One region of the Streptomyces sp. NPDC030862 genome, then DNA from elsewhere that is predicted to be linked to it. Evidence: riboswitches for the same ligand, from Rfam matches in the RefSeq annotation. Region 1 holds a riboswitch; the other holds the start of a gene.
What was found. Region 1 has a riboswitch for glycine ahead of gcvP (aminomethyl-transferring glycine dehydrogenase). Riboswitches for the same ligand answer to the same signal wherever they lie in the genome.
Positions count from the first base shown of each region.

Region 1 (4,665 bases):
AAACGGTTCCTGGACACCGGGGTGGCGCTGCAGAACATCCGCACCGCCGTCCAGCACCTGCGCGCCCGGGGCGATCGCGACCTGGAGCGCATGACGCTGATGAGCGACGGCGCCACGGTGTACGAGTGCGCGTCGCCCGACGAGGTCGTCGATCTCCTCCAGGGCGGTCAGGGTGTCTTCGGGATCGCCGTGGGCGTGGTGTGGCGGGATGTCGAGGCGGCGCTGTCGCAGCTGCACGGGGAGCGCGTCGACACCGGCGAGACGCTCATCGGGCACAATCCGGCCGACGAGCTGGCGCGGCGCAGGCGCGACAGGGCCGTGTGACGGCGGCGTGGCCGCGTTGCCGCGTGGGCTCGCACGTACGTGCGGGCGATTGTCAGTGGCGTAGGGCAGCATCGGTGATGTGAGAGCCGCGCCGACGATTCTGCATCTGGACATGGATGCCTTCTTCGCCGCCGCCGAGCAGGCGGCGAAGCCGAGCCTGCGCGGAAAGCCCGTGGTGGTGGGCGGCCTCGGGCCGCGCGGGGTCGTCGCCACCGCCTCGTACGAGGCGCGGCGCTTCGGGGTGCACTCGGCGATGCCGATGGCCCAGGCGCGGCGGCTGGCGCCGAACGCCGCGTACCTGGTGCCGCGCTTCACGCTCTACCGGGCGGTGAGCGACCAGGTCATGGAGCTGTTGCGGCGGCTGTCGCCGCTGGTGGAGCCGCTGAGCCTGGACGAGGCGTTCGTCGACCTGGAGGCGGGCGAGGCGGGCGGTACGGCCCGGGACGCGGCGACGGCGCGGGCGACCGGGGAGCGCCTGCGCGCGGACATCCGGGCGGTCACGGGGCTGACCGGCTCCGTCGGCCTCGCGGGCTCGAAGATGCTGGCGAAGATCGCGTCGGAGCAGGCGAAGCCCGACGGGCTGGTGCTCATCGAGCCCGGGACCGAGCGCGAGCTGCTCGGGCCGATGTCGGTGCGGATCCTGCCGGGAGTCGGCCCCGCCACCGGCGAGCACCTGCGGCGGGCCGGGATGACGACCGTGGCCGACCTGGCGGAGGCGGGCGAGGACGAGCTCGTACGGCTCCTGGGCAAGGCGCACGGGGCCTCGCTGTACCGGATGGCCCTGGGGCACGACGACCGGCCCGTGGTGGCCGAGCGGGACGCCAAGTCCGTCTCCGTCGAGGACACCTTCGACGTGGACCTGCACGACCGCGTGCGGGTGCGCCTGGAGGTGGAGCGTCTGGCCGACCGGTGCGTGCGGCGGCTGCGTGGCGCCGGGCGCTCCGGGCGGACGGTGGTGCTCAAGGTGCGCCGGTACGACTTCTCGACGCTGACCAGATCCGAGACCCTGCGCGGACCGACGGACGACCCCGCGGTGGTGCGGGAGGCGGCGGCCCGGCTGCTGGAGTCCGTGGACACCACGGGCGGCGTGCGGCTGCTGGGCGTGGGCGTGACGGGGCTCGCGGACTACACCCAGGAGGACCTGTTCGCCCAGGCCGCCCTGGTGGAGGCTCCGGCGGGTGCACAGGGCGACGGGGCCCCGGAGCCGCAGGAACCGCCTGCAGGGGCAGGGGCAGGGGCAGGAGCAGGCGGGGGCGGGAGCGGTGAACCGGGGGCCGCGGAGGACGCCGGCGGCGGGGAGCGCAGGTGGATGGCCGGGCAGGACGTACGGCACGCGGAGTACGGGCCGGGGTGGGTGCAGGGCAGCGGGGTGGGGCGCGTGACCGTGCGGTTCGAGGAGCCGGGCTCGCCCCCGGGCCGGGTGCGGACCTTCCGGACCGACGACCCGGACCTGGAGCTGTCGGACCCGCTGCCGCTGGTCGCGGTGGAGGCGGCGGTGGAGCGGGCGCCGTCGCCCTGAAGGGCGGGCCGGACGGGCCGGACGCCCGGGGGGCCGCGGCCTGCGGGGCCGCCCTGCCGGAGCCTGGCGTGCTGGGCGTGTTCGGCCGCCGGTGCCGCGAGTTCCGGAAGGCGCGTCAGCCGTCGCGGCCGGCCAGGTTGCCGAGGCCGGGGTCGGGGTCCGGGTCGGGGTCCGGGTCCGGCGGAGACGGGAGCTCCAGGCCGTAGTGGTGGTAGAGCTGGAGCTCCTGCTCGGGGGAGAGGTGGCGGCCCACGCCGAAGTCCGGGGCGTCCTTGATCAGGGCGCGGTCGTACGGGACGTGCAGGCCGTCGGCGGCGAGGTCGCTGGGGGCCAGGGGGACGAAGGCGTCGCGGCCGAAGAGGCCGGTACGGACGGCGGCCCACTCGGGGACGCCCGTCGCGTCGTCCAGGTACACCTCGTCGACGGTCCCGATCTTGTGGCCGTTGCGGTCGTAGGCCTTGCGGCCGATCAGGCTCCGCGGATCGATATCGGTCTGCACGGTCCCTCCAACAGGTCGCACCCGCTCGCAACTGCGCTACATCACTACGAAAGTGCACATCGGTGACGTCGGCCACTCGAGGGATCGGGCCCGGACCTCGCTGGTAGGCTGGCAGACGGCTGTTGACCCCATGCGGGAGAGTCCTTCGGAGAAACCTTTCGGAGGCGCCGAAGGAGCAAATCCTCCCCGGAATCTCTCAGGCACCCGGTACCGCATGGACGAGGTCACTCTGGAAAGCAGGGCGGGCGTCGGACGGCATCCGCTCTCACCGACGGTGAAAGCCGGGCGGCTCCCCATGGCGCCCGGTGAAGCTCTCAGGTTGAGATGACAGAGGGGGAGGCCGTCCGGGCACCCGCGCCATGGTGCCCCTCGCAGGTCGTGACGACCAGGAGGCCTCCGTAGATGACCGCCAACCGTACTCCGCTCTCCGAGCTTGAGCAGGGCATCCCCTTCGAGCAGCGGCACATCGGCCCCGACGCCGAGGCCCGCGCCAAGATGCTTGCGCAGGTCGGCTACGGCTCGCTCGACGAGCTCACCGCCGCCGCCGTGCCGGATGTGATCAAGACCGCCGAGGCGCTCGGTCTGCCGGCCGCGCGCACCGAGGCCGAGGTCCTCGCCGAGCTGCGCTCGCTCGCCGACCGCAACCAGGTGCTCGCCCCGATGATCGGGCTCGGCTACTACGGCACCTTCACGCCCCCGGTCATCCTGCGCAACGTCATGGAGAACCCCGCCTGGTACACGGCGTACACGCCCTACCAGCCGGAGATCTCGCAGGGCCGCCTGGAGGCGCTGCTCAACTTCCAGACCATGGTCGCCGACCTGACCGGGCTGCCCACCTCCGGCGCCTCGCTGCTCGACGAGGGCACCGCCGCCGCCGAGGCCATGTCGCTGGCCCGCCGCGTCGGCAAGGTCAAGGGCGGTGTCTTCCTCGTCGACGCCGACGCCCTGCCGCAGACCATCGCCGTCATCGAGACCCGGGCGGAGCCGACCGGTGTCGAGGTCGTCGTCGCCGACCTCGCCGAGGGCATCCCGGCGGAGGTGGCCGAGCGCGGCGTCTTCGGCGTGCTCATCCAGTACCCGGGCGCCTCCGGTGCCGTACGGGACATCAAGCCGGTCATCGACCGGGCCCACGAGCTCGGTGCCGTCGTCACCGTCGCCGCCGACCTGCTCGCGCTGACGCTGCTCACCTCGCCCGGCGAGCTGGGTGCCGACATCGCCGTGGGCACCACCCAGCGGTTCGGCGTGCCGATGGGCTTCGGCGGTCCGCACGCCGGCTACATGGCCGTGCGCGACACCTTCGCCCGCTCCCTGCCGGGCCGGCTCGTCGGCGTCTCCGTCGACGCCGACGGCAACCGGGCGTACCGCCTGGCGCTCCAGACCCGCGAGCAGCACATCCGCCGCGAGAAGGCCACCAGCAACATCTGCACCGCGCAGGTGCTGCTGGCCGTCATGGCCGGCATGTACGCCGTGTACCACGGCCCCGACGGGCTGAAGCAGATCGCCCAGCGCGTGCACCGGTACGCCACGATCCTGGCCGAGGGCCTGCGCGCCGGCGGCGTCGAGGTCGTCCACTCGAGCTTCTTCGACACCGTGACCGTCCGGGTGCCGGGCAAGGCCGCCGAGGCCGTCGCCGCCGCCCGCGAGAACGGCGTCAACCTCCGTCTCGTCGACGCCGACCACGTCTCGGTCGCCTGCGACGAGACCACCGGCCGCGCGCAGCTCGCCGCCGTGTGGGAGGCATTCGGCGTACGCGGCGACATCGAGACGCTGGACCTCGAGACCGCGGAGGCGCTGCCCGAGGCGCTGCTGCGCTCGGACGCGTACCTCACCCACCCGGTCTTCCACGCGCACCGCTCGGAGACCGCGATGCTGCGCTACCTGCGCAAGCTCGCCGACCGCGACTACGCGCTGGACCGGGGCATGATCCCGCTCGGCTCCTGCACGATGAAGCTGAACGCCACCACCGAGATGGAGCCGGTGACCTGGCCCGAGTTCGGCCAGATGCACCCGTTCGCGCCGGCCGACCAGGCGCAGGGCTACCTCACCCTCATCCGTGAGCTGGAGGAGCGCCTCGCCGAGGTCACCGGCTACGACAAGGTGTCGATCCAGCCCAACGCCGGTTCGCAGGGCGAGCTCGCCGGTCTGCTCGCGGTGCGCGCGTACCACCGCGCCAACGGCGACACGCAGCGCACCGTCTGTCTGATCCCGTCGTCCGCGCACGGCACCAACGCCGCCAGCGCCGTGATGGCCGGGATGAAGGTCGTCGTCGTCAAGACCGCCGACGACGGCGAGATCGACGTCGAGGACCTGCGCGCCAAGATCG
Region 1 covers NZ_JBVIEN010000017.1:8,587-13,251, forward strand. Annotated here, with positions in the region: gene ACZ42X_RS31945 (MerR family transcriptional regulator) at 1-324, shown strand, start outside; gene ACZ42X_RS31950 (DNA polymerase IV) at 404-1,843, shown strand; gene ACZ42X_RS31955 (PRC-barrel domain-containing protein) at 1,959-2,342, opposite strand; glycine riboswitch at 2,466-2,565, shown strand; gene gcvP (aminomethyl-transferring glycine dehydrogenase) at 2,745-4,665, shown strand, end outside.

Region 2 (4,665 bases), on a different contig from region 1:
GGCGCTCGACCTCGGCCATGTCGACCTGGCCTGTCGCGTCGTCGACGTGGTACGCGACCACGTTGTAGAGCTTGCCGGAGAAGTTGATCTTCATGCCGTGGGTCAGGTGCCCGCCGTGCGCGAGGTTCAGACCCATGATCGTGTCGCCCGGCTTGAGCAGCGCGAACATCGCGGCGGCGTTCGCCTGGGCGCCGGAGTGCGGCTGCACGTTGGCGTGCTCGGCGCCGAAGAGCGCCTTGATGCGGTCGATGGCGATCTGCTCGACCACGTCGACGTGCTCGCAGCCGCCGTAGTAGCGGCGGCCGGGGTAGCCCTCGGCGTACTTGTTGGTGAGGACCGAGCCCTGGGCCTCCATGACCGCGACCGGAGCGAAGTTCTCCGAGGCGATCATTTCCAGGGTGGACTGCTGACGGTGGAGCTCGGCGTCGACGGCGGCGGCGACGTCCGGGTCCAGCTCGTGGAGAGGGGTGTTGAGAAGCGACATCGGGAGGGGTTCCTTACTCGCCGGAGAACGCGGTGTACTCGTCGGCGGAGAGCAGGCCCTCCGGCTCCTCCGCGACGCGTACCTTGAAGAGCCAGCCGCCCTCGAACGGTGCGGTGTTCACCAGCGAAGGGTCGGCCACGACGTCCTCGTTGATCTCCGTCACCTCACCGGTCACCGGCGAGTACAGGTCGCTGACGGACTTGGTCGACTCCAGCTCACCGCAGGTCTCGTTCGCGGTCACGGTCTCGCCGACCGGCGGGAGCTGGACGAACACCACGTCACCGAGCGCGTTCGCCGCGTGCTCCGTGATGCCGACCGTCGACACGCCGTCCTCGGCGGCCGACAGCCACTCGTGCTCCTTGCTGTAGCGCAGCTGCTGGGGGTTGCTCATGACTGGGATTCTCCTGTACGCGGGGGAGTGCTGGTGAACGGGGGACTGGTCCGGAAGGCGCCGGAGGTCACTTCTGGCGCTTGTAGAAGGGGAGCGCCACGACCTCGTACGGCTCATGGGTACCGCGGATGTCGACACCGACGCCCGCCGTCCCCGGCGCGGCGTACGCGGCGTCCACGTACGCCATGGCGATCGGCTTGCCCAGCGTCGGAGACGGGGCGCCGGAGGTGACCTCGCCGATGACCTCGCCCTCGGCGACCACCTGCATCCCGGCGCGCGGGATGCGGCGGCCCTCGGCGACCAGGCCGACGAGCTTGCGCGGCGGGGCGATCTGCGCCCGCTCGGCGGCCGCCTCCAGCGCCTCCCGGCCCACGAAGTCACCCTCCTTCTCGAACTTGACCACCCGGCCGAGGCCCGCGTCGAAGGGGGTGAGGGCGGTCGTCAGCTCGTGCCCGTACAGCGGCATGCCCGCCTCCAGGCGCAGCGTGTCGCGGCAGGACAGGCCGCAGGGGATCAGGCCGGCCGGGGCGCCGGCCTCCGTCAGCGCCTGCCACAGCTTCTCCGCGTGCTGAGGCTCCACGAACAGCTCGAAGCCGTCCTCGCCCGTGTAGCCGGTGCGGGCGATCAGCGCGGGCACGCCCGCGACGGTGCCGGGCAGCCCCGCGTAGTACTTCAGCCCGTCCAGGTCCGCGTCGGTGAGCGACTTCAGGATGCCGGGGGACTCCGGGCCCTGGACCGCGATCAGGGCGTACGCGTCCCGGTCGTCACGTACGACGGCGTCGAAGCCCGCCGCGCGCTCGGTGAGGGCGTCCAGGACCACCTGGGCGTTGGAGGCGTTGGCGACGACCATGTACTCCTGCTCCTGGAGCCGGTACACGATCAGGTCGTCGAGGATCCCGCCGTCCTCCTGGCAGATCATGGTGTAGCGGGCGCGGCCGACGCCGACGCCGCCGATGTTGCCGACCAGCGCGAAGTCGAGGAGGGCGGCGGCCTGCGGGCCCGTGACCGTGATCTCGCCCATGTGGGACAGGTCGAAGAGGCCGGCCTTCGTACGGACGGCGTTGTGCTCGTCGCGCTCGCTGCCGTACCGCAGCGGCATGTCCCAGCCCGCGAAGTCGGTCATGGTCGCGCCGAGCGCCCGATGCGTGGCATCGAGGGCAGTGAGGCGGGGGGCAGTGCTCATGGATAGGGCTCCCAGGGCATGGCTCGAAGACGGTCCTCCCCATCTGTCATCGGAACCTGAGAGGTTCACCGTGACCGTACGGGGACGGTCTTCGGCTTGCACCTTGGGTGGAGCCGCCGCGGCGGCCCGCTTTTCAGATCTGCCTCATCCACGCGGTACGGGGCCTGAGAGATTCAAGGGAGGAACTTGCTCCTTCGGCGCCCGGGCGGGACCCGGGACTCTCCCGCGCGGATTCAAGCGGCCGGTATGCGGTTGTACGCACCTGCGTGCGGTGGCGCGCACATCATTGCACGCGGGGTCTCATCGGCAAATCGCTTGTGCCTTATTACCCTTTCTTTACACTTCTTGGGCAAGGGTCGGGGAAGGCCGAGCCCGAGCAGGGGGAGTACGCGATGACGTTCCAGCGGACAGGTGCCTGCGCGGCCACCGGTGCGGTGAGCGGCGCGATGACCGGCGCCGTGCCCGGCGCGGTGAGCGGCGCCGTGACGGGCGCCGTGACCGGTGTGGGCGCGGTCGCCGTGCCCGCGCCCGCCCGCCCGCCCGCGCCCGTGCTGCGCGACCTGCGGGACCGCGCCGGGCGCTGCCCGCGCGAGCTGGGCTTCGCCGCCGGGGACCTGGTGGTCGTCTCCGGCCTGCCCGGCAGCGGCAAGTCCACCCTGATCGCCCGCGCGGCCGAGGGGCGCGGCATAGATTCCCAGGACGCCCGCGAGCGGTGGGAGCTCCGCATGCCGCGCCTCCTGCCGTACGCGGTCTACCGCCCCCTCGTCCGGATCGCCCACTACGCCGGCCTGTGGCGCGCCCTGCGCTCCGGCGAGAGCGTCGTCGTCCACGACTGCGGCACCCAGGCGTGGGTCCGGCGCTGGCTGGCCCGCGAGGCCCGGCGGCGCGGGCGCGCCCTGCACCTGATCCTGCTGGACGTCACACCCCGGGCGGCCCGCGAGGGCCAGCGGGAGCGGGGCCGGGGCGTCTCCGGATACGCCTTCGCGCGGCACCGCAGGGCGGTGGGGCGGCTGGTGCGGGACGCCGAGAAGGGCGTGCTGCCCGGCGGCTGCGCGTCCGCCGTCCTGCTCGACCGGCCGGCGGCGACGGCGCTGACCCGTATCACGTTCGGCTGAGCCGGGCGGTTAGGGTGCCCTGAACAAGCGCCGCACGGGTGGGAAGGACGAGGGGGCACCAGTGGACACCGCATGGCCGGCCAATGAGCTCGAAGAGGTGCTCGCCGCCTCGCTCGGCAACCCCGCCGCCGGACCCCGGCTCGTCGAGGTCCTGGGCCGCAGCCCCCTGTGGATCCCGCTCCCCAAGGGCGGCGGCCCCGACAGCCCGGACCTCGACCTGCCCACGCTGGAGCTGGACGGCCAGGCGTACGTCCCCGTCTTCAGCTCCGAGCAGCAGTTCCTGCGGTGCGTCGGGCCCCACATGTCGTACACCGTCGCCCCCGCCGTCGAGTTCGCGCGCGGTCTGCCCCCGCAGCTCGGCATCGCCGTCAACCCCGGCGGAGCCGTGGGCGCACCCCTGCCGCCGCCGGCCGTCGCCGAGCTGTGCCGGGTGGGCCGTACGCCGCTGGACGGGCCCGCGAGCGGCGCCCGGGTGCGGCTGTTCGAGCCCGACTGGCAGGAGGACCCGGTCGACTTCCTCGCCGCGGCGGCCGCCGAGTTCGAGGCCACCGGCACCGTGCTCACCGCCCGCCGGGCCCTCGCCTCCATCGAAGGCGGCGCCCCCACGCTCTTCGTCGGCGTCCAGCTCTCCTCCTGGGAGGGCGCGGACCGCACCGTACCGATGGACGCCCTCGGCCGGGCGCTCGGCCGCGTGGCGGTGCCCTGGCCGGTCAACCTGGTCCTGCTCGACATCGCGCAGGACCCGGTGGGCGACTGGATGCTGGACAAAGTACGGCCGTTCTACCAGCGGCCTTAGCTTGTTCTTCATCGGGACTGGGGGCGTGAGGCGAGAGCTCGCTGCGCGCGGTGTGAGCCGGTGGTCCGCCACGGGCAGCAGATTCAGTTCCCGGTCGGCTCGGACTTGTTCCACACCCTCTTCATGCCGCCTTCGAGCAGCCTCCGGACCTCGATCAGGGAAGGTCCTCCGCGGAGGCACCACAGGGCGATGACCGGATCACAGACGGCACATGCCAGGGATGCGTCGTGGTAGAACGGCAGGATCGGATTGCCCTTGAGGTGGTGGGCCACGTCCCAGGCCGTGTGGAGCAGCCAGCCGACGCCGATGAAGGCCCAGGAGTCCAGGCCGCGGTAGGCGACATAGGCCATGAGTGCGACGAAGGGGATCTCCCACGGGCCGAATCCGCCCCCGCTCAGATAGGCAGCGCCGGCTCCGCCCACCATGATCGCGCTGAAGCGGCGTCGGTGCGGTTCTCTGATCAGGGACATCAGCAGGCAGTAGATGATGCCGACGATCACCGGTGTCACGAGGTTCATGAGGGGATGACTTCTTCCTTCACGTCGGCTGCTCCGGGGTGGTCTGGCGTTCGCCGGTGACCTTCGAAGACGGAAGGCGGCCGGCCTTGGAGGTGCCCTGGAGGGTTTCCGCCGTGCACTGTCACGTCGTCACCGCGCCGTCCGTCGCCGAGCCGCCGGCGTACGGCACCTCGTAGGG
Region 2 covers NZ_JBVIEN010000002.1:563,933-568,597, forward strand. Annotated here, with positions in the region: gene glyA (serine hydroxymethyltransferase) at 1-484, opposite strand, end outside; gene gcvH (glycine cleavage system protein GcvH) at 498-875, opposite strand; gene gcvT (glycine cleavage system aminomethyltransferase GcvT) at 943-2,058, opposite strand; glycine riboswitch at 2,202-2,294, opposite strand; gene ACZ42X_RS06825 (AAA family ATPase) at 2,451-3,173, shown strand; gene ACZ42X_RS06830 (enhanced serine sensitivity protein SseB) at 3,235-3,969, shown strand; gene ACZ42X_RS06835 (DUF6010 family protein) at 4,053-4,487, opposite strand; partial or broken gene ACZ42X_RS06840 (DJ-1/PfpI family protein) at 4,615-4,665, opposite strand, start outside.
Region 2: another riboswitch for glycine. It lies ahead of gcvT (glycine cleavage system aminomethyltransferase GcvT); the one in region 1 lies ahead of gcvP (aminomethyl-transferring glycine dehydrogenase).